2 regions of the Mesobacillus jeotgali genome follow, and region 2 is predicted to be linked to the other one. Evidence: a T-box and tRNA genes for the amino acid it is inferred to sense, from the RefSeq annotation. Region 2 holds a T-box; the other holds one or more tRNA genes.

Region 1 (8,710 bases), 290 kb from region 2:
GAAATACTCATCTCTATAGAATATGGCCTTCCATGGAAGGCTATTTCTTCAGCTTTCAAAACTTTTTTGTTTATTACGCCTGAACCGCCAAAGTCTGCAGCATCGCTGTTCAAAATTTCTCGATATTCGCCAGGCTTCGGTACACCGATTCGATAATCGCTATATACCTTCTCTGTAAAATTGCAAACAATGACCAGAAGTTCTTCAGGATTCTTCCCTTTTCGGATAAAAGAAAAAATCGACTGATCCCGATTATCAGCATCGATCCACTCAAAGCCTTCATAGCTTTGGTCAACCTCATACAATGGTTTTGATCTCTTATACAATTTGATTAGTTCCTTATTGTAATGATTCATTTTTGCATGCATTTCATAATCGAGGAGATTCCAATCAAGCTGCTCCCTGTCTTTCCATTCCGAAAACTGCCCAAATTCAGTACCCATGAATGTCAGCTTCTTTCCAGGATGTGCAGTCATGAACCCAAGCAATAGTCTAAGCTGTGCGAACTTTTGCCAGTAATCGCCCGGCATCTTATCAAGAAGCGATTTCTTCCCGTGAACAACTTCATCATGTGAAAAAGGCAGGACAAAATTCTCTGAGAATGCATAAAGCAGCGAAAAAGTAACCTTATCATGTATATGCTTCCTGTTATGGGATTCTTCCTCCATATACTTCAAGGTGTCATTCATCCATCCCATGTTCCACTTGTATGTAAAACCAAGACCGCCATACTCCACGGGAGCTGTCACCTGCGGCCAATCAGTCGAGTCTTCGGCGATCATCAATGCCCCTGGCTCAAAATCTTTTACCGCTTTATTCAGCTTCTTTAAAAACTCCACTCCATACTGGTTCGCTGCCTGGATTGAATTTGGCCAGTAGATGATATTAGCCACCGCATCAACCCTGAAGCCATCGATATGATATTTTTCCAGCCAGAAAAGGGCGCTCGAAATCAGAAAGCTCTGGACCTCCGTTTTTCCGAGGTCAAAATTGGCTGTTCCCCAAACCTGGTTCTCACGATCATTCTCCCGCTGATATTCAAACACATAGCTGCCATCAAATTGGTACAGACCGTGGGCATCTTTACAAAAATGCCCCGGAATCCAATCAAGGATGACACCAATGTTGTTTTGATGACACATATCAACGAAATACATGAAATCATGAGGCGTACCATATCGGCTCGTAACTGAAAAATAACCTGTAGATTGATAGCCCCAGGAAATGTCGAGCGGATGCTCAGTTAGTGGCAATAATTCAATATGTGTGTATCCATGCGCAACAATATATGGGATCAATTCATCAACAAGCTCACGATATGTAAGGAACGAACCGTTATCATGCTTCTTCCAGGAACCCACATGAAGCTCATATATGAACATCGGCTCGTCGAGAGTAGTCCGTTTTTCACGCTTTTGCAGCCACTTTTGGTCTTCCCATTTATAGTCATCCAATGAGTAGACAATCGAAGCCGTATTTGGCCTTACTTCCGAGAAAAATGCATAAGGATCTGATTTGAGCAATCGCTCACCCGACGCCGTTACAAGCTCATATTTATAAATGGAACCGGTCAAGTCACCCTCCAGAGCGAGCTGCCAGACACCCTCCTGATTGACTTTATGAAACTCGTGCCCACGTCCATCCCAATTATTAAAATTACCTGTTAGCCTTACCTGAGTCGCATTTGGAGCCCACACACAAAATCGAGTATATGTTTCAGTTCCATTTTTCATGACATGTGCTCCAAATAAATTGTAGCTCTGGAACAGATTCCCTTCATGGAACAAATGCAATTCAAACTCAGTAGGATTAATCACCATTGCCCTCCACCTGCCTTTTGTAAAACTAAAGAAACTGCCTATTTCAGTAGTATTCTAGTTACCTTAAGGAATTCCTTGTAAACATTTTTTTAATATTTCGACAATAATACTTAGAAAGAATTAAATTTCGACAAAACCACTAAAATGGTAGCGCTTTAATGTACTAAATCTTCCAATTACGCGAAATTTGGAGAACGAAAGTTCAAAAATGAATAATGATTCATTAGAAAGATTAGTTGAATTTATTAGGTTTGATAGAGGAAATAGGAGAAAAAATGTTTTCCACTGATAACGTTTTCATCTTTTTGGAGGAAGTGACTTGTGTCGTGATTCTAAATTTAAGTGAGGATCCTAGGTTGGAGTTGCTATGACATGGAGCTAGCAGTATTGTGTGGGTAGCTAAGTAAGGGCATTTTGATTGAGTCTGTTATGAAACACGTATTATTTGGCTTTACTCTCGCTTATTCGGACATTATAATAATCCCCAACACTACTACTTTATGTGACGGGATTTCTCTTCCTATCACTGACCGGGCATATACCTCTTCGTATGTTACCGGTTTTGAACTTGTCTCTCATAACGAGGTACATATTTCTTCTTTTTGTTACCGGTTTTGAACTTGTCTCTCATAACGGGGCACATATTTCTTCTTTATGTTACCGGTTTTGAACTTGTCTCTCATAACGAGGCACATATTTCTTCTTTATGTTACCGGTTTTGAGCCAGAATCTTCATAAGTGGGAATAAACTAATTTTGTTACCGGTTTTACCTTTACCTCCTTAACCAGTCACATAATGTTTTTTTCTTGCACCACTAACCGGGCAATAATATATTAGCCACTTTTAAACAGCTTATTTCTTTCTTAGTGCATGCTGCTTGATGTATTGAAAGATAGCAATTCAAAAGTACATTTGGATTAAATACCTGGAATCCAAAATTACATGAAAATGAAAAAAAGCCGTTAGCATAATTGCTAACAGCTTTTCTTATGACCCCTACGGGATTCGAACCCGTGTTACCGCCGTGAAAGGGCGGTGTCTTAACCGCTTGACCAAGGGGCCTTATGGCGGAGAAGGAGGGATTTGAACCCTCGCGCCGGTTACCCGACCTACACCCTTAGCAGGGGCGCCTCTTCAGCCTCTTGAGTACTTCCCCAGAAATATGGCTCCGCAGGTAGGATTCGAACCTACGACCGCTCGGTTAACAGCCGAGTGCTCTACCACTGAGCTACTGCGGAATAATATAAAAAATGGGCCTAAGTGGACTCGAACCACCGACCTCACGCTTATCAGGCGTGCGCTCTAACCAGCTGAGCTATAGGCCCTCATGGAGCGGGTGATGGGAATCGAACCCACTACATCAGCTTGGAAGGCTGAGGTTTTACCAGTAAACTACACCCGCATATAAAAAAGGGGCGACTGATGGGAATCGAACCCACGAATGTCGGAACCACAATCCGATGCGTTAACCACTTCGCCACAATCGCCATATCTATAATTGCATTTCATTTAAATTAAATAAGGTGGCTCAGGACGGAATCGAACCGCCGACACAAGGATTTTCAGTCCTTTGCTCTACCGACTGAGCTACTGAGCCACTATAATATTGTTGCCTAAACTTTGACTTATTTAAGTCCTTTGCTCGAATGACTTTCGGTCTTTCTCGCAGATTGCCGCAGAAGCTTATTCAGGAAGTGAGCAATCTGCTCTACCGACTGAGCTACTGAAATAAAAATGGCGGTCCCGACCGGGATCGAACCGGCGATCTCCTGCGTGACAGGCAGGCATGTTAACCGCTACACCACGGGACCAGGATCTTTTCAAGTGCAGTACTTGAAAAGAACTTAATTGATTGCGGGGGCAGGATTTGAACCTGCGACCTTCGGGTTATGAGCCCGACGAGCTACCGGACTGCTCCACCCCGCGACGATATTAATTACATAATTTTGTTGATGCTCTAAGTGAGCATGGACTGTCCCGATCTCAGGAAGCTTACTCAAGTAGCAGCTCGATCGGTACAACTCGCAGCATATTCAGTGAAGTAACGCTCGTTGCTCCACCCCGCGACGATACTATTTAATAAAATTATGGAGGAGGTAGAGGGATTCGAACCCCCGCGCGGTGTTACCCGCCTGTCGGTTTTCAAGACCGATCCCTTCAGCCAGACTTGGGTATACCTCCGTATGAAAATCAAGTAAAATGGTGGACCTTGTAGGACTCGAACCTACGACCGGACGGTTATGAGCCGTCTGCTCTAACCAGCTGAGCTAAAGGTCCAGGATATCCTAGATTGAATAGGTTCAACCAGATTAAAATTGGTAGCGGCGGAGGGGATCGAACCCCCGACCTTACGGGTATGAACCGTACGCTCTAGCCAGCTGAGCTACACCGCCAAATTATTATTTTTTAAAACTTATGGTGGAGCCTAGCGGGATCGAACCGCTGACCTCCTGCGTGCAAGGCAGGCGCTCTCCCAGCTGAGCTAAGGCCCCAAATTATAAAAAGGATGGTCGGGAAGACAGGATTCGAACCTGCGACCCCTTGGTCCCAAACCAAGTGCTCTACCAAGCTGAGCTACTCCCCGATAAAGAGAAAATATAATGGCACGCCCGAAAGGAGTCGAACCCATAACCTTCTGATCCGTAGTCAGACGCTCTATCCAATTGAGCTACGGGCGCATATTTAGTACATTAGCTAACTTGGTGGTGCCGAGGACCGGAATCGAACCGGTACGGTAGTCACCTACCGCAGGATTTTAAGTCCTGTGCGTCTGCCAGTTCCGCCACCCCGGCTTAGGAACTATGGAGCGGAAGACGGGATTCGAACCCGCGACCCCAACCTTGGCAAGGTTGTATTCTACCACTGAACTACTTCCGCATTATATTGCTTTTTGAAGAAATGGTGCGGGTGAAGGGAGTCGAACCCCCACGCCTTGCGGCGCCAGATCCTAAGTCTGGTGCGTCTGCCAATTCCGCCACACCCGCATATTATTTCAAAAAAGTGGTGAGCCATGAAGGACTCGAACCTTCGACCCTCTGATTAAAAGTCAGATGCTCTACCGACTGAGCTAATGGCTCGTACAAAAGGTGCCGGCAAGAGGACTTGAACCCCCAACCTACTGATTACAAGTCAGTTGCTCTACCAATTGAGCTACACCGGCATGGTGAGTAAATAATGGTGGAGGATGACGGGATCGAACCGCCGACCCTCTGCTTGTAAGGCAGATGCTCTCCCAGCTGAGCTAATCCTCCATTTGAAACTGCCCGGCGACGTCCTACTCTCACAGGGGGAAACCCCCAACTACCATCGGCGCTGAGAAGCTTAACTTCCGTGTTCGGTATGGGAACGGGTGTGACCTTCTCGCCATCGTCACCAGACATTTTTTAAAGACAATATCTATTATACTGTCTTTTATGCATTTTGCAAGAGAAAAATTAAGTAAGTTTTTCACTTAATGAAAAGCTTTTATTCCCTCAAAACTAGATAATGTGTAAGAAGAATTCAAGAAAAACGAGTAATCAATGTCCAGTTTCGGCTCCTAGCCTCTCGAGATTGCTTCGGTCCATCCGCTGAAGTCAAAGAACGACTTCAACTGCTGGCCCTCCAGCACTTGTCGAGGCTGAACAGTCGCCTACACTTTTCGTTTTTGGTTAAGTCCTCGAACGATTAGTATCAGTCAGCTCCACACGTCACCGCGCTTCCACCTCTGACCTATCAACCTGATCATCTTTCAGGGTTCTTACTAGCTTGCGCTATGGGAAATCTCATCTTGAGGGGGGCTTCATGCTTAGATGCTTTCAGCACTTATCCCGTCCGCACATAGCTACCCAGCGATGCCTTTGGCAAGACAACTGGTACACCAGCGGTGCGTCCATCCCGGTCCTCTCGTACTAAGGACAGCTCCTCTCAAATTTCCTGCGCCCACGACGGATAGGGACCGAACTGTCTCACGACGTTCTGAACCCAGCTCGCGTACCGCTTTAATGGGCGAACAGCCCAACCCTTGGGACCGACTACAGCCCCAGGATGCGATGAGCCGACATCGAGGTGCCAAACCTCCCCGTCGATGTGGACTCTTGGGGGAGATAAGCCTGTTATCCCCGGGGTAGCTTTTATCCGTTGAGCGATGGCCCTTCCATGCGGAACCACCGGATCACTAAGCCCGACTTTCGTCCCTGCTCGACTTGTAGGTCTCGCAGTCAAGCTCCCTTGTGCCTTTACACTCTGCGAATGATTTCCAACCATTCTGAGGGAACCTTTGGGCGCTCCGTTACTCTTTAGGAGGCGACCGCCCCAGTCAAACTGCCCACCTGACACTGTCTCCCGCCCCGATCAGGGGCGTGGGTTAGAATTTCAATACAGCCAGGGTAGTATCCCACCGACGCCTCCACCGAAGCTGGCGCTCCGGTTTCTCAGGCTCCTACCTATCCTGTACAAGCTGTACCAAAATTCAATATCAGGCTACAGTAAAGCTCCACGGGGTCTTTCCGTCCTGTCGCGGGTAACCTGCATCTTCACAGGTACTATAATTTCACCGAGTCTCTCGTTGAGACAGTGCCCAGATCGTTACGCCTTTCGTGCGGGTCGGAACTTACCCGACAAGGAATTTCGCTACCTTAGGACCGTTATAGTTACGGCCGCCGTTTACTGGGGCTTCGATTCAGAGCTTCGCGTGAGCTAACCCCTCCTCTTAACCTTCCAGCACCGGGCAGGCGTCAGCCCCTATACTTCGCCTTGCGGCTTCGCAGAGACCTGTGTTTTTGCTAAACAGTCGCCTGGGCCTATTCACTGCGGCTCATCCGGGCTATTCACCCAAATGAGCACCCCTTCTCCCGAAGTTACGGGGTCATTTTGCCGAGTTCCTTAACGAGAGTTCTCTCGCTCACCTTAGGATTCTCTCCTCGCCTACCTGTGTCGGTTTGCGGTACGGGCACCTTTTATCTCGCTAGAGGCTTTTCTTGGCAGTGTGGAATCAGGAACTTCGGTACTATATTTCCCTCGCTGTCACAGCTCAGCCTTCACGCAAGCGGGATTTGCCTCACTTGCAGCCTAACTGCTTAGACGCGCATATCCAACAGCGCGCTTACCCTATCCTCCTGCGTCCCCCCATTGCTCAAACGATAAAGAGGTGGTACAGGAATATCAACCTGTTGTCCATCGCCTACGCCTTTCGGCCTCGGCTTAGGTCCCGACTAACCCTGAGAGGACGAGCCTTCCTCAGGAAACCTTAGGCATTCGGTGGATGGGATTCTCACCCATCTTTCGCTACTCATACCGGCATTCTCACTTCTAAGCGCTCCACCAGTCCTTACGGTCTGACTTCAACGCCCTTAGAACGCTCTCCTACCACTGACATCTAAGATGTCAATCCACAGCTTCGGTGATACGTTTAGCCCCGGTACATTTTCGGCGCAGAGTCACTCGACCAGTGAGCTATTACGCACTCTTTAAATGGTGGCTGCTTCTAAGCCAACATCCTGGTTGTCTAAGCAACTCCACATCCTTTTCCACTTAACGTATACTTTGGGACCTTAGCTGGTGGTCTGGGCTGTTTCCCTTTTGACTACGGATCTTATCACTCGCAGTCTGACTCCCACGGATAAGTCTTTGGCATTCGGAGTTTGTCTGAATTCGGTAACCCGATGAGGGCCCCTAGTCCAAACAGTGCTCTACCTCCAAGACTCTTACAACGTGAGGCTAGCCCTAAAGCTATTTCGGAGAGAACCAGCTATCTCCAAGTTCGATTGGAATTTCTCCGCTACCCACACCTCATCCCCGCACTTTTCAACGTGCGTGGGTTCGGGCCTCCAGTTGGTGTTACCCAACCTTCACCCTGGACATGGGTAGATCACCTGGTTTCGGGTCTACGACCACATACTCATTCGCCCTATTCAGACTCGCTTTCGCTGCGGCTCCGTCTTCTCAACTTAACCTTGCATGTAATCGTAACTCGCCGGTTCATTCTACAAAAGGCACGCCATCACCCATGAACGGGCTCTGACTACTTGTAGGCACACGGTTTCAGGATCTCTTTCACTCCCCTTCCGGGGTGCTTTTCACCTTTCCCTCACGGTACTGGTTCACTATCGGTCACTAGGGAGTATTTAGCCTTGGGAGATGGTCCTCCCAGCTTCCGACGGGATTTCTCGTGTCCCGCCGTACTCAGGATCCACTCAGGAGGGAACGAAGTTTCAACTACAGGGTTTTTACCTTCTCTGACGGGCCTTTCCAGACCACTTCATCTACCCCGTTCCTTTGTAACTCCATGTTGAGTGTCCTACAACCCCAAGAGGCAAGCCTCTTGGTTTGGGCTATGTCCCGTTTCGCTCGCCGCTACTCAGGGAATCGCGTTTGCTTTCTCTTCCTCCGGGTACTTAGATGTTTCAGTTCCCCGGGTCTGCCTTCAATGCCCTATGTATTCAGGCAAAGATACTGTTCCATTACGAACAGTGGGTTTCCCCATTCGGAAATCTCCGGATCAAAGCTTACTTACAGCTCCCCGAAGCATATCGGTGTTAGTCCCGTCCTTCATCGGCTCCTAGTGCCAAGGCATCCACCGTGCGCCCTTTCTAACTTAACCGTATGACATAAATGTCATGGTTGTTTGTTTCTCTATTAAATAGAGAGAAAAACTAAAATGGCGATCACTCGGTTTTTTCTTGGTTCTTCTTACTTACGATTATCTAGTTTTCAAGGAACAAAAAAGCTTTGAGAGAATTGCTCCCTCAAAACTAAACAAACAAGCGTACAACTATGTGGATTACATCCACAGTACGAATCGAAAGATTCGCATTCCGATTGCCTTTACGGCAATATCCTTAGAAAGGAGGTGATCCAGCCGCACCTTCCGATACGGCTACCTTGTTACGACTTCACCCCAATCATCTGT
Region 2 (8,710 bases):
CCCTAAGCCAATACTAGACAATGAGTGGTCCATTGACCCTGACAATGGCATGGAAGTTAAATATTAAACAACAAGGCTGACCACGCTGGGTCAGCCTTGTTTATTTAACATATTCCGCAACCCGATTCCGTCCGGATCTTTTGGCACCCACATACAAAGCCCTGTCGGCATGCCTGATCAATGCCAGTGAGTCATCGGCGTCCTGCGGGGCGGTTGCTACACCGATTGACGCGGTGATATGGACCAGGAGCTGCTTTCCTTCTTCATCCATCGATTGAAACAGTGTGAAGGGATTTTCGGCGATCAACAGCCTGATCTGTTCTGCCAGTTTGAGGGCATCCCCTTTCATCATGTCAGGCAGCAGGATCACAAACTCTTCCCCGCCATACCTGGCAACTGTACCAATATGGCCGATTCTTTCACTGATCCGTTCAGCAAGCTCGATTAAAATTTCATTTCCGCTTTGGTGTCCATATGTGTCGTTGACGGATTTGAAGTGGTCTATATCGAGCAGGATCAAGGAGAGTAGGTGTCTTTCACCTTTTTGTAATTTTCCGAATTCTATGCTCAGCATGTTTTCAAAGTAGCGGTAATTATATAGCCCGGTCAATGCGCAGCGTTCGCTGTATTCCTTCGTTTTTTCATGGTGCCTTGCATTCTCTACGGCAATCGCAAAGTGGGAACATAGGATATCGATGATCATCAGCTGCGATTTTTCGAATGCCCTCTTTTTGTTTGCGGCCAGTACAAGGACGCCGATCACTTGGTTGTTCCTGACGATCGGCACTCCGAGAATGCTTTCGGCACCTGCTGGAATATAGCCAGAATTTATATGCTTCCATTGTTTTTTCGAATGAAAAAGTACAGGCTTTTTCTCAGCCCAGACAAGCCCGCTAATTCCTTTGCCTTTTCCAAGCGGCTCGGCTACAGGATCCATTACTTCCCCAAATTCCACCTTATGAATCAGTTTCAGTTCCCTGTCATCTACCACATCCAAAATGTAGGCATAGTCAACCGGAAGCATCTCAATCACTTTTTGAACAAAGAGATCCAGAACATCATTGGGCTTCAGTCTCTCAGCCAGCTGGTGGCCAATCTCTGCGGCACTCTGTAAAAAATGGTTCACCTTTCCGCTTGAGTAATAGAGACTGAGAATGATAGACAAACTCGCAAAAGGAATCCCGACAAACAACAAGGAGTAGAGCCCCATCTCACTATGGTACAGTTCATATAGTATGAAGCCTATAGGGAATGTAATCAATGTCGTAACGGTTTCCCAGATGAAATCTTTACCGAAATAAGGCCCCTTCAATTTTAGGACGACTGCTTGCAGCAAAATCAGGAATAAAGTATTCACACTATAATTGCTGATGCCATATACCGTTCCCAAAATATAAGTATATGGATCGTCGGCCAAATGCGCGCCATGCGTTCCGCCCAGTGCGTAAAATATCAATCCGCTCACTAATGAAACAATGAAGAACATTAATGAATTCAGAGGAAACCTGTAGATATCAGATTTTTGTACCCGGAGCCTCATTAAAAGGATCAACACCGAAATTTGCATTAAAACCATTTCTACGAAAATCCCGTATGACAGGAATACAGCGAGCGAAACCCACTGGATGAGGAAAATCGGCGTATTATTGACGACCATAGGCATGGAAGCCACAACAGACATTAAGACAAGAAAGGTGAATACTTCCAATAGAGAAATATTATTGGGAGGCGGATAGACTTGATAGGTCAGCCAGAGTCCAACCGGAACGATCAGGAGCCAGCTGAACCATATTGATTTTTTAACTATTGGAGTCATCTTTATCTATCCACCTCCTTTCTAGGTAAAAAGTCGCACTTTTTTTATAGTTTAGCAAACTTTTTGTACAATGTCATAATTTTCTTATTTATTTTTCAACAGGTTCACAATAAAAGGTTTTGCTTCTGATAAAAAGTAAAGGGAGCCCGTGACAATTAGAATTTCATCTTCATTTAATTCATTTATTTTCACAGAGAGAAAGTCTTGGTAATCGACTGCTAGATTGTTATTTCCCTTATTGCTTCCAACATCCATCAGTTCTTCCGCAGAAGCTGCCCTTGGGAAGTCGAATGTTGTGAAAGTCAGCTGGTCGGCAGCTTCTTCAAGAGTCGCAATCATTCTGTCTAACTTCTTATCCTTAAGAGCAGCAAAAAGAATACTAATCTTTTTATCGGCAAATCGAGAATTAATTTCACTTGCCAGCGCATTTATTCCTTCTTCATTATGAGCACCATCAATCAGAACTAAAGGATTTTCACTTAAAACCTCAAGCCGGCCTGGCCAGTAGGCTTGAAGCAGCCCTTCCCTGATATGCCCTTCCTCGATCATAAATGAATAGTAGTTTACAAGGACCTGGCTTGCCATTACAGCACAGGCGGCATTGTCTACCTGATAAGAACCGATCATGGAAGTTTTCAGGTTCTGAAGCTGTCCGAACATACTGGAAAACGAAAATTCTTCTCCTCGCTCTAAGGACTCTCTTAAACCTGTTGTGAATTCATCTCCAAGATGGTACATCGGGGACTTGCTTTCAATCGCTTTTGTTCTGATTACATCCAATGCTTCAGGCTGCTTGACTCCAGTAATGACACTTACACCATTCTTGATGATTCCTGCTTTTTCAAAAGCGATTTGTTCATATGTATCACCCAGAATCGCGGTGTGATCGAGACCGATACTAGTGATGATCGATAGAAGCGGATGAATGACATTGGTCGAATCGAAGCGGCCGCCCAGTCCAACTTCATAAATGACAACGTCAACAGGTGACATCTCCGCAAAGTAATAGAGCGACATCGCGGTAATAACTTCGAATTCAGTCGGTCCGCCCAACTCTGTAAGATCCAGTTCGTCAGCAAGCGGCTTGATCGCATTCGTTAATTCAACCAATTCTTGGTCACTGATCGGCTGGCCGTTAATACTGATTCGCTCATTGAATTGTTCAAAATATGGCGAAGTAAACGTACCGACCCTGTATCCTGCTGTCTGAAGGATGGAACGCAGGAACGTGACTGTCGAGCCTTTCCCATTCGTGCCGCCGACATGGATGGTTTTGATTCTTCTTTCAGGATGCTCCAGCCTTGCAAGCATCCATTCCATCCTTGAAAGTCCTGGCTTTATTCCCAGACGCAGCCTTGCATGGATCCAATCAATTGCCTGTTCATATGTATTAAACATAAAACACACCTCAATTCAAGATGAAGACGAACCACCACTGGTTCGCCTTCAAATTTTTATCTATACTAATTAGTTTCTCAATTCACTGATGCGCGCTTCGACTGCTGCACGTTTTTCTAGATAGTCTTTTTCCTTTGCGCGTTCCTCTTCAATGACTTTCTCAGGAGCTTTTTTAACGAAGCCTTCGTTTGCCAGCTTCTTCTGGACACGTTCTACTTCCTTATCCAGCTTCTCCTTCTCTTTTTGAAGACGGGCAATTTCCTCGTCGATGTTGATCAGGCCTTCAAGCGGCATGATGATTTCAAGTCCCGTAGCGACTGCTGTCATCGCTTTTTCAGGAGCATTGACTTCAAGCCCAATTTCCAGGTTCTCAGGATTACAGAAGCGGACAATATAGCCTCGGTTATTCTCAAGCATACTCAATGTCTTTTCATCCTTCGCCTTCAGGAACATATCAACCTTCTTGCTGAGCGGTGTGTTCACCTCAGAGCGTATGTTCCTTACTGCACGGATGACTTCAACCAGCAGCTTCATATCATCTGCTGCTTCTTTATCAGTCAGAGCAGGATCAACCTGCGGCCAGCTTGCAACCGTAATGGACTCCCCTTCATGAGGAAGGTTCTGCCAGATTTCTTCTGTAATGAATGGCATGAATGGGTGAAGCAGGCGCATTGTGTTATCAAGAACGTAAGCAAGAATCGATCTTGTTGTCTTCTTAGCACCTTCGTCTTCGCCGTAGAGCGGAAGCTTCGCCATTTCGATATACCAGTCACAGAAATCATCCCAGATAAAGTTGTAAAGTGCTCGGCCAACCTCACCGAACTCATAACGCTCTGAAAGTCTTGTAACAGTTTCGATTGTTTCATTCAGCCTTGTCAAAATCCACTTATCCGCAACAGATTTCTCGCCGCTCAGGTCGATTTCTTCATATTTCAGGCCGTTCATGTTCATTAGCGCAAAACGTGATGCGTTCCAGATTTTATTCGCGAAGTTCCAGGTCGCTTCAACCTTCTCTGTGCTGTAGCGAAGATCCTGCCCCGGTGAGCTTCCTGTTGTCAGGAAGTAGCGGAGTGAGTCAGCGCCGTATTGGTCGATGACATCCATCGGATCGACACCATTGCCTAGTGACTTACTCATCTTGCGGCCATCTTCTGCACGAACGAGTCCGTGGATCAGTACATCTTTGAATGGTCTTTGGCCAGTGAACTCAAGTCCCTGGAAAATCATTCGTGATACCCAGAAAGCGATAATATCATATCCAGTTACAAGGGCATCGGTTGGATAGTAACGCTTGAAGTCAGCTGCATCTTCATCCGGCCAGCCCATTGTTGAGAAAGGCCAAAGCGCTGAACTGAACCATGTGTCAAGAACATCATTGTCCTGTTCCCAGTTCTCTGGGTCTGCAGGCGGCTCATGGTCAACGTATACCTCGCCTGTTTCTTTATGGTACCAGGCAGGAATTCGGTGCCCCCACCATAGCTGACGGGAAATACACCAGTCCCGGATATTTTCCATCCAGCGCATATAAGTATTTTCGAAACGCTCAGGTACGAAGTTTACCTTTTCTTCTTTGTTCTGAAGCGCGATTGCTTCGTCAGCAAGCGGCTGCATTTTAACGAACCATTGAGTTGACAGATATGGCTCGACTACTGCTCCGCTTCGCTCAGAGTGTCCTACTGAGTGCATGTGCTCTTCAATTTTAAACAGAACGCCTTCTTCCTGAAGGTCCTTGACGATTTGCTTGCGGCACTCGAAACGGTCCATTCCCTGGTACTTGCCCGCTCGTGCATTCATTGAACCGTCCTCGTTCATGACCAGGACTCTTTCAAGGTTATGGCGGTTGCCAATTTCAAAGTCGTTCGGATCGTGTGCAGGAGTGATTTTTACAGCTCCAGAACCGAACTCCATATCAACATAGTCGTCGCCTACAATCGGAATTTCACGGCCAACGATTGGCAGGATAACACTTTTGCCGATTAAATGCTTGTAACGGTCATCTTCCGGATGAACCGCAACCGCAGTATCGCCAAGCATTGTTTCCGGTCTTGTTGTTGCGATTTCAATGTGGCCGCTGCCATCAGCCAGAGGATATCTCATGTGGTAAAAAGCACCCTGGATATCTTTATGGATAACCTCAATATCAGATAAGGCCGTTTTCGCTGCAGGATCCCAGTTAATGATGTATTCGCCGCGGTAGATCAGGCCTTTGCGGTATAAAGAAACGAAAACTTCTTTTACTGCCTTTGATAGACCTTCATCCAATGTGAAGCGCTCGCGGCTGTAATCAAGTCCCAGCCCAAGCTTTGACCACTGCTTGCGGATATGCTGAGCGTATTCCTCTTTCCACTTCCAAGATTCTTCCAAAAACTTTTCACGGCCAAGCTCATAGCGGTTGATGCCCTGGCTGCGCAGCTTCTCGTCAACCTTCGCCTGTGTCGCGATGCCCGCATGGTCCATTCCCGGGAGCCAAAGTACGTCATAGCCCTGCATGCGCTTCATTCGCGTCAGGATATCCTGAAGCGCTGTATCCCAAGCATGGCCTAGGTGCAGCTTTCCAGTTACGTTTGGCGGCGGAATCACGATTGTATAAGGTTTTTTCGTTTCGTCATCCTTCGCTTCGAAAAACTTCCCCTTGATCCACCATTCATAACGCCCTTGCTCAATTGACGACGGATCGTATTTAGTCGGCATAGACAAATTCTCTTCCATCAGTTTTTCCTCCATTCAAATGCATTTCCTTTAAAAATAAAAAACTCCATTCGCCATAAAAGGACGAATGGAGTTTGTTCGCGGTACCACCTTTTTTCCCAGCAACGGTAAAAACAGTCTTGCTGCTGGCTCAAATATGGATAACGGTTCTTCACCGTCGCCTGTTACTGAGAATATTCCGTTCCCAGGCGATGCTCAAGGGCGACCTTCCATGGTTCCGCTTAGAAGTCCTCGCAGCTAATGGACTCCCTCTCTTTAAGCTGGCTGCTCATGTACTCTTCCCTATCAAAGCTTTGCTTTATTATGTGTTTTGTATATTAGATATACTACCCAAAAAAGTGGATTGACGTCAATCATCATTTCCTATTTTTTATTATTTTATACTTTTTGCTCCTTGATGTGCGAACAATAAGCACTTTTTGGGCCTCTCACTCATAGAATAAAAAAAGGGATACCTGATGTTTGGAGGGATGGCGATGAAGAGGCGAAGATATAACCCTTATACACTCCCGAGGTGGGCGAGGACGGCGCGGGCAGTATGCGCTCAGCTCATTATTCCTTTTTGTGTTTTCCAGGGGATCCGAACCCTGTTTTTTCCGACGACATTTGATGTTTTTCTGTTATCAATATTCATCATAATTGCCCTTGCGATTAAATTCGAAATTATTTAAGGAGCCTGAGAGCATTGTTTAGCTCTGGGCTCCTTCTTGTTTTGCCTGCTCCTTTTGTTTTTCCATTTCGTCGATTTTGGTCACTACATAACCCGTATTACTCAAGAGCCAGTATTGTCGCTGCAGTTTTTGGACAAACTTCCTTTCATCCACATCTGTCTTGCGCTGATGGTACATCTCCGCAACCCGGATAATGCCTGACGGAAAAGCAAGATAGCTCATGAATAGCTGCATTTCATCCTCTCGGAAAGGAAAGTATTTCAGATATAGATAAATCCAGTCGATGACTTCATCCCCATACTTTGGCTGGGTCTTCAGCGATCTTGCCAGAAATGGGAGTAAATCCTGGATTGGCGACCCTTGCCTCGCCTTCTCAAAATTGATGAAATACCCGTATCCTCTTTCATCAAACAGGAAATGTTCAGGAGAAACCTTACCGTGAAGCGTGACCGTCCTCGTTTTCTTTTGCTCCTTCGTTTTTTCATTCCATGTCTCCAGCTTTTGCTTGGCGAACTGTATTGCCTGGCGGATCTGAATATAATACAGGCAGTATGTTAGTTCAAACGGGGACATATATACCCTGTTCTCACAGCTTTCAAGGAATCCATTAATGAATTCTTCTTCCTTTTCCCATTCTTTTAACGTCTTTTCATAATGCTCCTGCTTCACTTCCGCACTGATTTCCAGTTCCTTGACTGACAATGTATGCATCCTCGCCAATTCCCTGAACAGCTGCTGGTGTCTTTGCGACTGATCCTCTCTTGTTTCGTTCGGGATCCACGGCATTAAATAATACAGGGACTTATTATGCAACACTGCATATCGCCCGTCATTTGCCGGATAGACTGGAACAATCCTGTTATAGCCTTTTTGATAAAGGTGCTGGATATGTTTAATGAAATCTGTCCCCTCATACGGGTGGATTTTTTTCAAAGCGAATGTCCCCGATTTCGTGTAAACTTTTTTCACTTTGCCAAAATCCTCTGCAAAATAAGGATCGATAGGATATTGCTTTAACACTGCAGATTCTTCTTTTAAAAAATTGCGATCATCCATCGAATCTCGCCTACTTTCTGGACATTTCAATAAATAGGTCTGGGCAGGTGTTAGACACCTGCCCATACTAAAAGCTATAGCAATCCCAGCCAGCAGCCAAGCCAGCCCTGACAACCAGCCCCCTTTTGGACAAGGTGTTGCTAAAAAGAAAAGCGCAAGCGCCTTGGTCAGCCCCGACAAGCGTCGGAAGGCCTGACAGTGAAGTCGTTCTTTGACTTCATTGGCAGGACCGAACTCGAAAAGCGGAGGCGACTGCCCAACTCCGAAAAGCGCTGGAGGGCCTGACAGTGAAGTCGTTCTTTGACTTCATGGGCAGGACCGAAGCGTCTCGAGGAGTTAGGAGCCGCAGCTAGACAAACGACTTGAGGGGTTAGGCGCTGGAGCTAGACATAAATCGTATTGCAAAACCTTAATACCTATAAAGTGAAAAATGTTAGCTATTATGAACCGCTACGCCTGGAACATATAGGACCTGGCCTTCATGTACCTCATGGTCGATGCTAAGATGATTCACACGAAGAAGCTGCTGGACTGGCACATCATATCGTTCGGAAATCGATTGAAGTGAATCGCCCTGCTGAACAATACACACTCTTATTTTAGCAACCTCAGTTTCTTCTTCTTTACGCGCTAAGAATTCAGCAATCGAAATACCTTGTTTCATATTCGGCTTCTTCTTTTTCAATAGTGGAGATGATGAGCTTTCGGGAGACTCTTCCATTTCAGCAGGCTGATTTTCTGCTTCTGGCTGATCCTCTGCCTCCAGTTCAACTTCCTCTTGCTCTAATTCGACCTCCGCAACTGGCTCCGGCTCACCTCTAAAGTCACTGAAAGCATACTCAGGAACTTGTTGGTGCTCTCTTTGCTCTTGCAATTCAGGTTCAGATGCTTCTTCTGCTTCTAGCGATTTTTTTGCTTCTGCTCTAAATGGCGCATACAATTCTTCTTCGTACGATTCCTGCTCTTCCTGTTCATTTAGTGCTTCATTTTGCTGGACGAAAGAATAGGCAGGAGCTTCCGGGAAGTCTTGTTCATCTCTCTCTTCCTGGCTATCGCGCTC

What was found. The T-box of region 2 lies ahead of FOF60_RS18110 (valine--tRNA ligase). A T-box ahead of a tRNA ligase gene usually reads a tRNA of that ligase, here a tRNA-Val.
Region 1: it encodes a tRNA-Val, which carries the amino acid that the T-box ahead of FOF60_RS18110 (valine--tRNA ligase) is inferred to sense. The anticodon was not compared.

Annotation. Positions count from the first base shown of each region.
Region 1 is NZ_CP109811.1:3,802,516-3,811,225, forward strand. It holds gene glgB (1,4-alpha-glucan branching protein GlgB) at 1-1,820, opposite strand, end outside; tRNA gene FOF60_RS19445 (tRNA-Glu) at 2,812-2,883, opposite strand; tRNA gene FOF60_RS19450 (tRNA-Ser) at 2,887-2,977, opposite strand; tRNA gene FOF60_RS19455 (tRNA-Asn) at 2,985-3,059, opposite strand; tRNA gene FOF60_RS19460 (tRNA-Ile) at 3,073-3,146, opposite strand; tRNA gene FOF60_RS19465 (tRNA-Gly) at 3,150-3,223, opposite strand; tRNA gene FOF60_RS19470 (tRNA-His) at 3,236-3,308, opposite strand; tRNA gene FOF60_RS19475 (tRNA-Phe) at 3,346-3,418, opposite strand; tRNA gene FOF60_RS19480 (tRNA-Asp) at 3,557-3,632, opposite strand; tRNA gene FOF60_RS19485 (tRNA-Met) at 3,674-3,747, opposite strand; tRNA gene FOF60_RS19490 (tRNA-Ser) at 3,910-4,002, opposite strand; tRNA gene FOF60_RS19495 (tRNA-Ile) at 4,022-4,098, opposite strand; tRNA gene FOF60_RS19500 (tRNA-Met) at 4,138-4,214, opposite strand; tRNA gene FOF60_RS19505 (tRNA-Ala) at 4,238-4,313, opposite strand; tRNA gene FOF60_RS19510 (tRNA-Pro) at 4,329-4,405, opposite strand; tRNA gene FOF60_RS19515 (tRNA-Arg) at 4,423-4,499, opposite strand; tRNA gene FOF60_RS19520 (tRNA-Leu) at 4,525-4,613, opposite strand; tRNA gene FOF60_RS19525 (tRNA-Gly) at 4,624-4,698, opposite strand; tRNA gene FOF60_RS19530 (tRNA-Leu) at 4,721-4,805, opposite strand; tRNA gene FOF60_RS19535 (tRNA-Lys) at 4,823-4,898, opposite strand; tRNA gene FOF60_RS19540 (tRNA-Thr) at 4,909-4,981, opposite strand; tRNA gene FOF60_RS19545 (tRNA-Val) at 4,997-5,072, opposite strand; rRNA gene rrf (5S ribosomal RNA) at 5,083-5,198, opposite strand; rRNA gene FOF60_RS19555 (23S ribosomal RNA) at 5,468-8,401, opposite strand; rRNA gene FOF60_RS19560 (16S ribosomal RNA) at 8,644-8,710, opposite strand, start outside.
Region 2 is NZ_CP109811.1:3,514,048-3,522,757, forward strand. It holds gene FOF60_RS18095 (hypothetical protein) at 1-67, shown strand, start outside; gene FOF60_RS18100 (sensor domain-containing diguanylate cyclase) at 101-1,816, opposite strand; gene FOF60_RS18105 (bifunctional folylpolyglutamate synthase/dihydrofolate synthase) at 1,901-3,214, opposite strand; gene FOF60_RS18110 (valine--tRNA ligase) at 3,284-5,923, opposite strand; T-box leader at 5,980-6,221, opposite strand; gene ysxE (spore coat protein YsxE) at 6,613-7,650, opposite strand; gene spoVID (stage VI sporulation protein D) at 8,084-8,710, opposite strand, start outside.